2 regions of the Paenibacillus sp. FSL H8-0260 genome follow, and region 1 is predicted to be linked to the other one. Evidence: predicted binding sites of a transcription regulator. Region 1 holds the regulator's gene; the other holds the start of a gene.
What was found. The regulator LexA, encoded in region 1, represses DNA repair genes until DNA is damaged. The targets are predictions, from matches to a motif close to CGAACATATGTTCG.

Region 1 (5,009 bases):
CCGTCCAGCTCATCGCCTCCAAAATCTTCTCCAGTAAGAGGCACCTGTTGGATCATCGTGCCCATTGCGCCATCAAGGATCAAAATCCTTTGTTGTAAGCTTTCCTCAAGTGTATATTTAGCCAACTAATAGTCCCCCCAGTAAAACATTAGAGTAAGTTTAGCAGAATAAAGGAATTTCGAAAAGCCTTCCTTTCCACTCTGCTTTATCTGTTATTGCTCAGTAACCTTTGCGAACCTTTGAATCATGGTTTCACAGACAGCTCTTTGCTAGGCATAGAGTGCTGTGTCCGGGCTGTCACATGTGAAGTGACATTATATTGTCCTTCCTTTTCAAGGGTCCCTTCTGCTTGATAGACTCCTTTACCAATTAGCTTTCCCTTAAGCTCTATTTTCTGTCCCTCATCATTTTTATTCACAATTTCGAACAGAACCTCTTTTGCATCATCTACTGCCTCGTTATCTTGGGTCACCACAGCTTCAAAGGTTACCTTTTGATTTACAACAACTTCTTCAGGACTCCATTGTAGTTCGACTTTGATAGGTTCCATAGACATGTTCATATTCATGTTATGTATTTCTGAATGCTTGGTTCCATTTGAAGAACATCCACCTAGTACTAGAAGTGTTGCACCTAATAATACAGCGACTAATTTCTTCGATCTCATCATTTGGAGCCCTCCCAATCATTATCGAATAATAAAAATCTACCAATTCATGTTATACATCTCCATCTATTATACACATTATTATTGGTTTTTCAGTATTTTGCATCAATTCCGCATTAGTCTTGTGACTTAAATCATTTACTTAAAAATCTAATGAAATCCTTATGTTAGTATGTATGTACAGAAAAGCAGCGAGTTTCTTAGGATCTCAGAAACTCGCTGCTTTTATAAAGTCTTTATGTTGGAGCTAATAGCTCTGTATATCTTACAAGGATTGAACTAGTGGAAGAAGTTCCTCAAGGTGATTGATTTCATGATCCGGATGAATATCAAGACTAGGTGCTCTACCTTTTCTATTAATCCAGACCGTGGTCAACCCTGCTGCCAGCCCCCCACGGATATCCGTTGTTAGCTTATCGCCGACCATAACCGCTTGCTCAGGCGTTACATCAAGAAGCTCTAAAGCATGCAGGAAAATTTCCTTATCCGGTTTGCCTTTACCAAAGCTTCCGGAAATCACAATATGATCAAAGAAAGGAATTAACTCGGGCACACCATCTAGTTTCTCTTGTTGCAGTGCAGGACAGCCGTTCGTAAGTAGCAAAAGCTTCACTTGACCCCGTAACTGTTCCAGTACATGCATTGTTTCTTCATAGATGTATGGACGTTTTCTGCGCTCTGCTGCGAATTTAGTTGCCAAGGTCTCAGCTAGTGCTTCGTCTTCCACCCCTAACACTGCAAGTCCGCGACGCCAAGACTCTTTACGATATACCGGTGCAAGCTGCTCCAATTGACGGAATTCTGGCTGTTCACCTGCCGTAAAGTTAGCCCAGAGTGCTTCATAAGGATTAATTCCGATCATCTTTGTAAATGGGAACGTCTCATAAGATTCATACAAGCTACTTGCTTCCTTACGAACTGCAACTTCTAGTTCTTGTGGATCAATCGTATCCCCGGCGGCTTCACAAGCAGAACGAAATGCTTCTTCGACGCTCCGATCATCCCACAGCAATGTATCATCAAGGTCAAATAGTACAGCAGAAATTGGCATTACAGGTCTCCCTCTCCCTTTAACTGGTCTAGTTCTATTCGTGAACTACTTCAATGTTGTGAGCTTTAGCAAATGCTTCTAATCGTGTACTCATCGCATTAGTATCATAGCGATTCATAAGTTTTGTGAAAATCCATTTCGTACGTTTCCCTTTGTGCTTAATGACTACAGCTCCACGCGAAAGGGTGATTTTCTCAATATCTGCAGCTGGAAGTCCGCGTTCGCGATTGAATTTAATAGTGGACAGTCTTGCTTTTTCCACCTTCAAGTACGGACGACGGAAGAACAATAGCGCTGCCAGCAAATAGTACAGTACTACTCCCAGCCAATTAGCCAGCATGCCATTGCCTTTGGCCTGATCAATAGAACCAACTACCCAAAACATAGTGCCAAGTATCACTAACACTACCGGAAATGCAATGTTGCGACCTTTAAAGACTTCGGCATTCTGGGTAGGAGATTTAGAGGCATAAATCGTATCCTTGCCTTGTTTCTTTCTTTGCTTGTTGATTTGCTGTGTGTTGCGTTGAACCATTCTTTCCCAAGAACGGGCCATGTGCGTTCCCCCTAGTCATCCTGAAATATCTATGAAAAGGAACAGCGAGCTAATGTTTAAGCCCCTTGTTACCTTGTTCATGCTCATCGTTATCTACTACTTCAATAGTATTTAATTGTGCTCGGAAGTTATTGCGGATATTCCCCAGGTAAATTTCACGAAGCTTGGCGCGTTCCGCCACTTCCTCTTGATTAAGGCCTACGCTCTTCTGTTTGCGTGCCAATTCGTTAATTCGCGCGACCAACTCATCAATATTCAATACTTTCCCTCCCCCTATAAATTAATTCTAACTCTGCCATGAGAAAAAGAGCTTGTCAAGGTCTACTCCCTGCAAGCTCTACTGGTCATTCTATTATGTTCTCAGAAAATTAATAAATAGGTAAAGTAAGTATGTCTCCAGCGTTAATTTGACTACTCTTAATCCCACTTGAACGTTTAATTCCTTCTATATAAACAACTGTCTTCATATCAGCTGGTTTATTCTTAAGGGCAATACTCCATAGTGTATCTCCACGTTCAACCACAATCCGCTTCTCTTCCTTCATTATAGTCGTCGATCCTGCAAACACATTTCCCACTACTGTTAGGCCAGATAATACTAGCACGAAAATCAATATTAACTTAATAAAGAAATCTTGACGGAACAACGAAATCATCCCTCCAAGCAAACGTTCCGTTATCTCTTTCACCTTAGCGGAATTACGGGCAACGTCATTATGTCCTATAGATTCAACCACTGGGGCCTTGTCGTAGATGCTGCGGTATGTACTGTATTTTAGCATAATCATCATCCTCCAAACACTTGTTCTTACTTTCGAATTTATAATAACACGAACATGTGTTTTGTTCAATACTATTTCAGAACAATTGTTCTCTTTTTTTCGAGAGACTCAAGCGGTTCATTTTATTATCATTTGTCTACCATTTTTTAACTCTAGCAGATTAATATTTATAATAGTTAGAACTTATGTTTGTGCGAACGGTAGTTCTATGTTATAATTTTCCCAAACATTACTATATGGGGTTGATTCCAATGTCAAAGATTTCAAGTCGCCAGCTGGCGATCCTGGAATTTATACGAAGCGAAGTCCGCAGCAAGGGTTATCCACCTTCCGTCCGGGAAATTGGAGAAGCTGTTGGCCTTGCTTCCAGCTCCACAGTTCACGGTCATTTGGACCGGCTTGAGAAGAAGGGACTTATTCGTCGAGATCCAACGAAGCCACGTGCAATAGAATTACTAGGCCAAGAGGATTCAGAGAATGTTCACCAATTCGCGCAGACCATCTCACGGATTCCTGTCGTAGGTAAAGTTACCGCCGGGGTACCAATCACTGCTACAGAGAATATCGAAGACTACTTCCCACTTCCTACTCACTATGTAGGTGACAACAAAGTATTTATGCTGTCTGTCATGGGTGATAGTATGGTGGACGCAGGCATTATGAATGGTGACTATGTGATTGTTCGCCAACAACAAACAGCGGACAACGGAGATATCGTTGTAGCCATGACCGAAGAAGATGAAGCAACCGTTAAGACCTTTTACAAGGAACGTGATCATATACGGCTTCAGCCGGAGAATCCAGCTTATGAGCCGCTTCGCCTTAATCGCGTAACTATTCTCGGAAGAGTCATCGGATTGTTTCGAGATATCCACTAAGTATGCACTTCTAACATAAAAGGCTGTTCCGCATATGCGGAACAGCCTTTTTTCTACGTTTTTTTGCTTTCCAACCACTTACGAACAATTGTTCCCAATGGCTAAAATGGCCATTTTCTATGAATAACCCTTTAGGCGTTCTGCTCATATCCTAATTAGAAAGGAGTGTTGCGTATAATGCCCAACTACCGAATTATTGTAGATCTGACCCAACGAATGTTATATCTTCTGGACAATGATATTGTGATTAGAGGTTTCCCTGTCGGCATCGGTAAGATGTTAACCCAATCCCCAGTGGGTGAATTCACTATTATTAACAAACAACCCGACCCAGGGGGTCCCTTCGGTGTTTTTTGGATGGGACTGTCTAAACCACACTACGGAATTCATGGAAACAATGACCCTTCCTCCATTGGGAAAGAGGTGTCCCACGGCTGCATCCGGATGTACAACGAGGATGTGTTAGCACTCGCTGCTATTGTCCCTATAGGCACACAAGTAACGATAAGAAATTAAATTCGAATGGAGGCTCGGCAACCCCCAAATCACATTAAAAAATGGGGGTCATTACATAAGTAAGTATTTTTTCATTAGCATACTAGGAGTTTGGTGATTATATGTCGAATATTGTTAACAGGATTGCAAATTGAAAAGGATGTGTTTAGTTTGAATAATTCAAAAATTAGAACCCTCGTCGATTTTAAAGTCGATGCACTGGGTAAGCTGTCCGGTTTACTTTTAAATGATGAACAAGCTAGTGGAAAAAAAGTGAATTTGCTCACCTCTTTTGGCAGCATTCAGGGAATCGTCTCTCCAACCGTCTCCAACAAAGAGGATGTATTTGATTTAAAATCTTTGATGGATGATGTAATTGTAGACGAATACATATCTTATTTGGGAGCAGAACACCCTGATAAAAATTTCAGCTATAACTTTGTTGTCCTCAATGACGTTACTGTAAGACCTTATGCTAGTTATGGGACTCCGATCGAATACAAACAGCTGATTGTTTATACCGATCATATCACTGCCTTCAATTTTCTATAGGTTTACATAATCACCTTAAAAAGCACCC
Region 2 (5,009 bases), 310 kb from region 1:
AAATAACCGAACCCAAAGAATATTGCAGCTACAACGAGAACGATAATGACCCAGATCCATGATTCCAGCATCTGTTCACCTCCTCGTTGGTTCCTCTCCAAGGTATATCCCTGGGAATTGTGCAGTTGTTTAACTATCCGTTCATCACCATACAAAAAACCGGTAAACAACCGATTGCCATACTGCACATGCTGCACATGCACACTGCCCGCCTTATCCGGCGATTACATTTCATATGAGTTGTACGTGAACCGTTTAAAACAGTCTCCTTTTTGGGAAGGAAAAAGGATTCTAATTTTATGCCGATTCATGTTATATTTTATTATTTATAAAAAGACATTGTCAAGAGAGTCGATATACGCATTAATGTCAAGAGAATCAGTGATTCTAGTAAAACTCCTCATCTTCACCTTTATAATTGTCTTCCGCAAGTAAAGTATTGATCACTTGGCGAACCATATCGCCCGAAAATCCACGGCGCATAAGGAAGGCTCCAGTCTTTCTTCGCTTATCTGAAGCTTCTCCACGGATGAGATTCCATTTCTTGCGCCCAGTTTCGAGTGCGCTCTCCAGCTCTTGTTCAGGAGTAATATTCTCCAAAGCTTCCGATATAAGGGTTTTGTCAATCCCTTTCTCACGTAGCTCTTGTCGAATCCACATCTTCCCTTTCCGCTGGTTCGCTATTCGTTGCTCTGCCCATTGCTTAGCATATAAAGGGTCATCAAGAAGTCTTTCCTCCTGCAGCCGCTGCACCACTTCCGCAATAATAGTCTCTCCTATTTCCTTCTGGCGTAAACGGCGAGTCATTTCCATAGCGGTGCGTGGTTTACGTTCTAGATAACGGAGGCCTTCTACATAAGCTCGTTGACGCTCATCAGCTACAACAATTTCCAACAAATCAGCCTTCATAAAAGAATTACCAGTAATCATTCGATATTTAATCATGACGTCCTCGTGCACAGTCATGTTATATGCTCCGAAATGTATGATATAACGGTGGTCAGATTTCTTTTGACGTTCTACTTTAGTGATCTCTAAGAGTTCTCCTTCAGGAAAATCAGATAACACCTGCTCATCTTGTTCTTCTGCTTCAAAATCCAGTTGTATTACCATAGTTGTTTGTCACCTCATAGCAATAGATCGGTTATCGTCTTACTTTCATTACTTGTTAAGAAAAGACACCCTGCAACAATCAATCACAGGGCGTCCTATTGCTTAATATACTATTCGATTTCGAGAAGCAATTTCTCTTCTTCTTCTTGCTCTGCAATAATATCTTCATTCTTCGGCGCAGCAACAATAGTGGATAAATTACTTGCTTCACGGATCTTATTCTCAATAATAAGGGCTATATCCTGATGTTCCTTCAAAAACTGTTTAGCATTCTCACGACCTTGACCGAGACGCTCGCCTTCGTAGGAATACCATGCACCACTCTTATTCACGATATCCATTTCAGTACCGATATCTACAAGACTTCCCTCTTTGGAAATCCCTTCACCGTACATGATATCAACATCAGCCTGTTTAAATGGAGGAGCTACTTTATTCTTCACAATCTTGATCTTAGTACGGTTACCAACCACATCGTTCCCCATCTTGATGCTCTCTACGCGACGTACATCTAAACGTACAGAAGAGTAGAATTTCAATGCACGACCACCCGGAGTTGTCTCAGGGTTACCGAACATAACACCGATCTTCTCACGAAGCTGGTTGATAAAGATAGCGATCGTATTGGATTTGCTAATGGCACCAGAAAGCTTACGAAGTGCTTGAGACATCAAGCGAGCCTGCAATCCGACGTGGGAATCACCCATATCGCCTTCAATTTCAGCCTTAGGTACCAAAGCAGCAACGGAGTCAACGACAATAATATCAACGGCTCCACTACGAACAAGTGCTTCGGCGATTTCCAGCGCTTGTTCACCCGTGTCTGGCTGAGAAAGCAGCAATTCATCGATATTTACGCCCAAGTTACGTGCATATTTCGGATCAAGCGCATGCTCGGCATCGATAAATGCAGCTTGTCCGCCTTGTCTTTGCACTTCTGCAATAGCATGAAGAGCAACTGTTGTTTTACCTGAAGATTCCGGTCCATATACTTCAATAATACGTCCCTTTGGAAGTCCGCCTATACCTAACGCAATATCAAGTGCCAAAGATCCGCTAGGTACAACTTCCACTTGCATATGCGTGGATTCTCCCAGTTTCATTACCGAACCTTTACCAAATTGTTTTTCTATTTGACGAAGCGCCATATCAAGCGCTGCACGACGATCTGACAATCAGACCACTTCCTTCACTGTTTATAGTAATATAATAACGTGTTTTTAAGGTCTTGCCAAGCTTTTTTTCGAACATACATTCGTTTTTTTTGTCTCGGGCGTTATTTATCCCTTTTATTGTAAGCCTCCCTCCGGAGATAGAAGTTAGTTAAATTCCCCACTTCACCGGACATCAACGACTTATGATCATGAGTAGCCATCGTGATCAAAATCTCTGCAAATATACAAAAAACCGCAGCAAAGAAATCTCAGTGCCACGGTTCTTCCGTATGTGTTTATTATAACTGGGCTAATCTCCCATTACAAGTCTGAACCCTCAAGAGGTGTCTCCACCTTGCGTTCCTCAAGTCTCCGCCACAGACGATACAGCAGAGCCTTTACAGTACGCAACCGGATATTTTCCCGTGTACCTTTAAGATTAAGCTCATAGACCTCTGTCTTACGTCCCCGTTCAGCCAAGCCGATAAATACAAGTCCAACAGGCTTGCGCTCAGAATAACCCGGTCCAGCCACACCCGTAACAGATAAGCCGAAATCGCTGTCTGCAATCATTCTCACTTGGTCAGCCAACACCTCGGCAACTTCTCGACTTACGGCTCCAGGAGCATTGGGTCCCTCCAAATAAGCACTTGGCACATTCAGTAGCTTTTTCTTTAAGTCATTCGAATAGCAGACGATTCCGCCGGCAAACATCGATGCACTGCCTGGAATATTTGTTATGCTCTCCATCAGCAAACCTCCGGTGCAGCTCTCTGCCGCACTTAAGGTCAGGCCGGCATCCGCCATCCAATCCACAATCAATTGCTCCAGCGGCACATCAATGTTCGCATACAAATGTTCCGGCAAAATCTCCTTGATTTGTTGTTCCAGTATCTCCAGCTTTTTTGTAGCTTCATGCTCAGAAGGGGCCTTTGTCGAAATACGAACAGTTACCTCTCCCTCTTTGGCATACGGAGCAATCGTTGGATCCGTCTGACTGCGAATCAGTTCGATGAGCTTGTCCTCCAGCAGTGATTCTCCGATGCCGGCAAATTTGAGCATTTTTGAATAAAGCGGTGTTTCGTTCGTCAAGGCGTGCTGCTGTAGCCACGGTACTGCTTTATCTACGAACATCGGTTTCATCTCACGAGGTGGACCTGGAAGCACAATATAATATTTCTTCTCATGCTCAAAAGCAATCCCAACCGCAAGACCGATTTCATTCGGCAACGGTGTAGTTCCTTCAATTATAAGTGCCTGTTTGCGGTTATTTTCGGTCATAACGATCTTACGATCATCAAAGAAACGTTGTACATGATCCATCGCCAAACGATCAATATGGAGCGTTCTACCTAGCGATGCAGCCAGTGCATCTTTAGTCAGATCATCCTCAGTGGGGCCAATTCCGCCCGTAAAGATAATAACGTCGGCCCGACTCTGAGCGATCTCGATGGCTTGCTGCAGGCGGCTGCTGTTATCACCGACAACGGTTTGAAAGTATACATCGATCCCGATGGCAGCTAGCTCTATAGACAAAAACTGGGCATTACTATTCACGATTTGACCGAGCAAAAGCTCTGTCCCTACTGCAATAATCTCCGCTTTCATACCTGGCTTTCGCCTCCTCGTTATAATGTAGGTACACTGCTTTTGGATTTCAAAAAAGGTAATAGGTGCTTCACCTATTACCTTTCCTTGTACATCCAGCTTACATGCTTACGCATTATGCAGCTGTAGCAGATCCTTATTCTTCACAAAATAATCAATTCCAGAATAAATAGTGATCAGCGCTGCGGCCCAAATAGCAATATCGTCTACAGGAATACTGACAAATTGAAATGGGAAATTATTCAACAACAGCAGTGAGATCGCAACAATTTGTACAACCGTCTTTATCTTGCCCCATTTGCTGGCGGCAACCACTTTTCCCTCTAGCAATGCAATCTGGCGAAGTCCGGTGACTGCAAACTCACGACTGATGATTACAATAGCAATCCATGAATCGCATCTGCCCAGCTCCACAAGTGAAATCAGAACTGCAGATACCAGCAGTTTGTCCGCAAGTGGATCAAGGAGTTTACCGAGATTGGTGACCATATTATATTTCCTAGCAATGTAGCCGTCTATTCCATCCGTGCTGGCCGCAAGCAAAAAGATTACAGCTGCTACCAAATGATTAACAGATAGCTGAAACGAGCCCCAATGTATCGGTTCTGGATAAAAACTGAAATCCACCAGTAAAAAAAACATCATAATCGGGATCAGGCAAATACGAGCTAGCGTGATGCGGTTGGGCAAATTCACTGAAGTTTTCCTCCCCTAAATCGTTCATACAAATTGCCTAAATCAGGCTAATCCATTTCTACTTAAGCAAGTATATTATAGCAATAAATAGGTGTCAAAAAAACAGAAAGCACCCCGCGTTGTTAGTGCTAATAAGCACTGCGGGGCACAAAATTCTATTTCATGTTCATGAATTGTAGATCCAGCGGCAAATCAGCTTTACGCAAGATCTGAATAATCTGCTGCAAATCGTCGCGGCTCTTACCGGTCACACGAATTTGATCCCCTTGGATCTGGCTCTTCACCTTTAATTTTGAATCACGAATCAGAATATTAATCTTTTTCGCATTCTCCTGATCAATGCCTTGCTTAAGCCCTAAACGTTGACGTACAGATCCCAGGGAAGCCGGTTCTACTTTACCGAAATCCAGATTCTTTAGGGTAATGCCTCTTTTCACC

Region 2: a site for LexA is predicted at 2,358-2,371, ahead of recA (recombinase RecA). Genes of this name have one in related genera too.

The regions. Positions count from the first base shown of each region.
Region 1 covers NZ_CP150298.1:3,904,096-3,909,104, forward strand. Annotated here, with positions in the region: gene metH (methionine synthase) at 1-65, opposite strand, end outside; gene MHI51_RS17315 (FixH family protein) at 245-670, opposite strand; gene MHI51_RS17320 (HAD family hydrolase) at 933-1,718, opposite strand; gene MHI51_RS17325 (hypothetical protein) at 1,753-2,274, opposite strand; gene MHI51_RS17330 (DUF896 domain-containing protein) at 2,324-2,533, opposite strand; gene MHI51_RS17335 (LysM peptidoglycan-binding domain-containing protein) at 2,643-3,056, opposite strand; gene lexA (transcriptional repressor LexA) at 3,308-3,934, shown strand; gene MHI51_RS17345 (L,D-transpeptidase) at 4,112-4,450, shown strand; gene MHI51_RS17350 (hypothetical protein) at 4,601-4,981, shown strand.
Region 2 covers NZ_CP150298.1:4,210,963-4,215,971, forward strand. Annotated here, with positions in the region: gene rny (ribonuclease Y) at 1-71, opposite strand, end outside; gene MHI51_RS18665 (regulatory protein RecX) at 388-1,113, opposite strand; gene recA (recombinase RecA) at 1,224-2,288, opposite strand; gene MHI51_RS18675 (competence/damage-inducible protein A) at 2,589-3,875, opposite strand; gene pgsA (CDP-diacylglycerol--glycerol-3-phosphate 3-phosphatidyltransferase) at 3,984-4,571, opposite strand; gene MHI51_RS18685 (YajQ family cyclic di-GMP-binding protein) at 4,727-5,009, opposite strand, start outside.